Regions from separate parts of the Idiomarina loihiensis L2TR genome, predicted to be linked through region 2. Evidence: predicted binding sites of a transcription regulator. Region 2 holds the regulator's gene; the other holds the start of a gene.
What was found. The regulator NrdR, encoded in region 2, represses ribonucleotide reductase genes. The targets are predictions, from matches to a motif close to AAACACNANATNTNGTGTTT.
Positions count from the first base shown of each region.

Region 1: a site for NrdR is predicted at 1,177-1,196, ahead of nrdG (anaerobic ribonucleoside-triphosphate reductase activating protein). Genes of this name have one in related genera too.

Region 1 covers NC_006512.1:201,356-203,556, forward strand. Annotated here, with positions in the region: gene IL_RS00940 (nitric-oxide reductase large subunit) at 1-857, opposite strand, end outside; gene nrdG (anaerobic ribonucleoside-triphosphate reductase activating protein) at 1,229-1,702, shown strand; gene nrdD (anaerobic ribonucleoside-triphosphate reductase) at 1,705-2,201, shown strand, end outside.
Region 2 covers NC_006512.1:1,999,186-2,001,386, reverse strand. Annotated here, with positions in the region: gene glyA (serine hydroxymethyltransferase) at 1-912, shown strand, start outside; gene nrdR (transcriptional regulator NrdR) at 952-1,401, shown strand; gene ribD (bifunctional diaminohydroxyphosphoribosylaminopyrimidine deaminase/5-amino-6-(5-phosphoribosylamino)uracil reductase RibD) at 1,394-2,201, shown strand, end outside.

The DNA.
Region 1 (2,201 bases), 1.0 Mb from region 2:
AGGTATTTACCTAAGGCTTTTTGTGACGGCGTGAGCTTAATTTTGGCTATGGGGTCATGCTCTGGAGCAACAGGGTCTTCTTCGTCGTGTTGACGTAAAAACGCCCATGCCCAGATTAAGAAGCCAACACCGGCAATTAAGAGAATAACACTGACAATTGACCAGATAATATTTTCCGCGCTAGGCACGTTATCTATCAAGGTTTCATGTGGCCAGTTGTTGGTATAAGTAATATCTGAGTCAAAACGTTCTGTCGACGCGGCCCATGCTGTCCAGAAGAAAAAGTCGTTCATTACCGCACGACGTGCTTCTGAAGGAAGCGTATTTTCTTTCATGGCGTAGTTAACGCGGGTAGGGCGTAGCTCCGGATCATCGCTGAACAGTTTTGAGTAATACTCGCCGGTTTGCTCAATGGCCTGAATGCGTCGTTCGCTTAGAATAACGGTATCTGAAGCTTTATCGTAAGTATTGGTCCGATACTCTTCTTTTAGCTCGTACTCTAGTTGGTTTTGCTGCGAGCCCGCTAGCTGTTCGTAGGGTTTACCAAAGACTTCGTTGGCGCGAATGTCCAGCCAGGCCAGAAGTTCGCGGTGTAGCCAGTCAGCTGTCCAGTCGGGCGCCTGATAAGCACCGTGCCCCCAAATTGACCCCAGTTGCATGCCACCAACAGACTGCCAGGCGGTTTGCCCGTCTAAAACAGACTCTTCGGTTGCAATGACTTTGCCATTGGTACTCATGAACTTATCCGGAATAGGCGGAGCTTCCCGGTAAACTTCCGTTCCAAAATACCCTAAAAGTCCAAAGGTAATTGCGAGAACCGCAATTAACGTCCACCAAAGCTTACGATAACCGGCCATAATTGACCTCCTTGATGCTGAACAGCTTCATATTGTTACTCCATAGATTTATGAGCAGAGAATTTTTATTAATTCGCTATGCATTTACCTAAGTGCAATATTGAGGCCATATTTTAATTTATTGATAAATAAGGAATTTAATTTTAAAAGGGTATTTATGACTTAAGTTTATTAGGTTGTTTTTACTTTTATGGTTAAAAGTACCCTAAAGGTTATTTCTACCCTTTAATGGGTATCTCTTTAAGGCTCCTGTCATTTCTTTCTTCTCGCTTAAATCTTGAGCGGGATCAATGCGCCCGAAACAGACTTAACTATGCTGAAGCACAATATGTAGTGATTATTTTTAAATTAATAACAATATATGGTGTTTTATGCCGGTTTCCCCTACAAGCCTACATTACAGTGCGGAGCAAGTTGTCTGGCAAGAAGTGCCGGGAGAAGTTGCCTTAGCCTACACCATTACCGGCTGTCCGGTTGGCTGTAAAGGCTGCCACAGTGTGGATAGCTGGCCGGTGGGAAGCGGGTCGCCTTTAACGCAGGAACATCTGGCACAGCAGCTGCAAAAATACCGTGGGTTAATAACCTGTGTTTTATTTCTGGGCGGTGAATGGCAGCCCACAGCACTACTGAAACTATTAAAGCAAGTACGAAACGAAGGGCTGGAGACCTGCCTGTATACAGGCTATGAAAGCGTCTCTATATCCCTTCGCGAACAACTGACTTACTTAAAAACCGGGCCGTGGATTGCTGCCCGGGGCGGGCTGGAAAGCCCAACCACCAACCAACGCTTTTATGATTTACGGACCCGGCAGTTATTGAACTGCAAGTTTCAAACAGGAGAATAATTATGTTGCGCTTAAACGAGGAACAAGTCACTGGCAAAGTCGATTTCATTCACGAGTATCTGCATGCTCAAAACGCGGCCGATGGCTCGAAAATGGATGCCAACGCCAATGTCACACAAAAGAATATAGCAACGCTTGAAGCCGAGTTAATGAAAGACTTTTTTGTGCAGGTTAACCGTAAGCAAGTCAGCAATAAAATCAGTGAGCTTTTTGGTAACGAGCTGGCAAAAGAATACGTTCGTCAAATTGAAGACCATGAAATTTACGTGCATGACGAAACCAGCCTTAAACCTTACTGTGTTTCGGTCACTATGTACCCGTTCTTACGTGATGGCTTAACCAAGCTGGGCGGTGAATCTCAGGCACCCAAGCACCTGGAATCGTTTTGCGGCACCTTTGTTAACTTTGTTTTTGCGGTGAGCTCGCAGTTTGCCGGAGCCGTTGCCACGGTCGAGTTCTTAACTTACTTTGATTACTTTGCCCGTAAAGACTACGGCGA
Region 2 (2,201 bases):
TTCCTTGGTATGAGCCTGGCTCACGGCGGCCACTTAACACATGGCTCTGGTGTGAACTTTTCAGGCAAACTATACAATGCAGTTTCATACGGTCTGGACGAATCCACCGGTGAAATTGACTACGCTGAAGTTGAAAAGCTGGCGCAGGAACACAAACCGAAAGTTATCGTCGCTGGTTTCTCGGCTTATTCAGGCATTGTTGACTGGGCAAAATTCCGTGAAATTGCCGATAAAGTTGATGCTTATTTAATGGTTGATATGGCGCACGTAGCGGGTCTGGTTGCCGCTGGCGTCTATCCTAACCCGGTACCTTATGCTCATGTTGTCACTACCACTACGCATAAAACTCTGGCGGGCCCTCGCGGCGGCCTGATTATTTCCGGCAGCGATGATGAAAAGTTACACAAGAAGTTAAACAGTGCGGTATTCCCTGGCAACCAGGGTGGGCCACTTTGTCACGTTATCGCTGGTAAAGCGGTGGCTTTTCAGGAGGCGTTGCAGCCAGAGTTTAAAGACTACCAAAAGCAAGTATTAGTGAACGCCAATGCCATGGTAAAAACCATGCAGGCGCGCGGTTACAAAATCGTGTCGAACGGCACTCAGAACCACTTGTTCCTGGTGGATTTAATTGACAAAGATATTACTGGTAAAGATGCTGATGCGGCTTTAGGTAACGCGTTCATTACTGTTAACAAAAATGCGGTTCCTAATGACCCGCGTTCACCTTTTGTCACTTCAGGTTTGCGTTTAGGCACGCCGGCAATTACTCGCCGCGGCTTTAAAGAAGCGGAAGCTGAGCAGGTCGCCAACTGGATTTGCGATGTGCTGGATGACATTGCTGACGAAAGTAAAATTAATCAAGTTCGCGAGCAGGTAAAAGCGCTATGCGCTAAGTTTCCGGTTTACGGTTAATTGCGAACAGTTGTAAAGCGCACATAAAGGAGTCAGGCAATGCATTGTCCATTTTGCGGCACACAGGATACTAAGGTTATCGATTCGCGATTGGTTGCGGATGGAGCCTCAGTTCGTCGCCGGCGTGAATGTAATCATTGCAAGGAGCGCTTTACAACCTTTGAGACAGCTGAGCTGGTCATGCCCCGGGTTATCAAAACTGATGGTTCCCGCGAACCATTTAACGAAGATAAACTCCGAAATGGACTGCTGAGAGCACTGGAAAAGCGACCTGTGAGTCTTGAGTTGATGGAACAGGCCATTAACAAAATAAAATCCAGCATCCGGGCGACCGGCGAGCGCGAAATAAGCAGTAATTTCGTCGGCAGTCTGGTCATGGAAAACCTCAAGCAGATAGACAAGGTTGCTTACGTTCGTTTTGCTTCTGTTTATCGCTCGTTTGAGGACATTCGCGAATTTGGTGAAGAAATAGCGCGCCTTAATGACTGAATTAAACCCGCAGTACTTTGACCATCAAATGATGCACCGTGCGTTAATGCTGGCGCGGCGCGGACTGATGACGACCAGGCCGAACCCTGCGGTTGGCTGTGTCATTACTCTCGGGACTGAAGTTGTTGGTGAAGGCTGGCATCATCAGGCTGGCGAACCTCACGCTGAAGTACATGCTTTGCGCGCGGCAGGACAAAAAGTCAGGGGCGCAACGGCTTATGTCACGTTGGAGCCATGCAGTCATATTGGTCGTACACCGCCTTGTTGCGATGCGTTAATTGAGGCCGGAGTAAAACGTGTTGTGGTTGCCATGCAGGATCCAAACCCTAGGGTCAGCGGTAATGGTATTCAGCGTCTGAAAGCTGCGGGTATTTCTGTGGACGTCGGTGTACTGCAATTGGCTGCGGAGAGTCTGAATCCGGGGTTTATTTCCCGAATGACACGACAACGTCCATGGGTAACCCTAAAAATGGCAACCTCACTGGATGCAAAAACGGCGTTGTCAGATGGCCGCAGTCAATGGATAACGTCCTCTGACTCTCGCAGTGATGTGCAGTTTTTTCGGGCACAGGCCGACGCGATTCTGAGTGGTGCTGCAACGATTCTGGCTGACGATCCTAAATTGACAGTGCGTGTTGATCAGTGGCCAAAATCAAGACCGCTGCCTGAGCCTTTAAAACAGCCGGTACGTATTATTATTGACAGTCAGCACAGGGTGAATGACGAGGCCAGGGTTTTTGACTCTCCGGCGCCGGTGTGGTTAGTGCGAACAACTCCTGGTAAACCCAGTTGCCATCCAC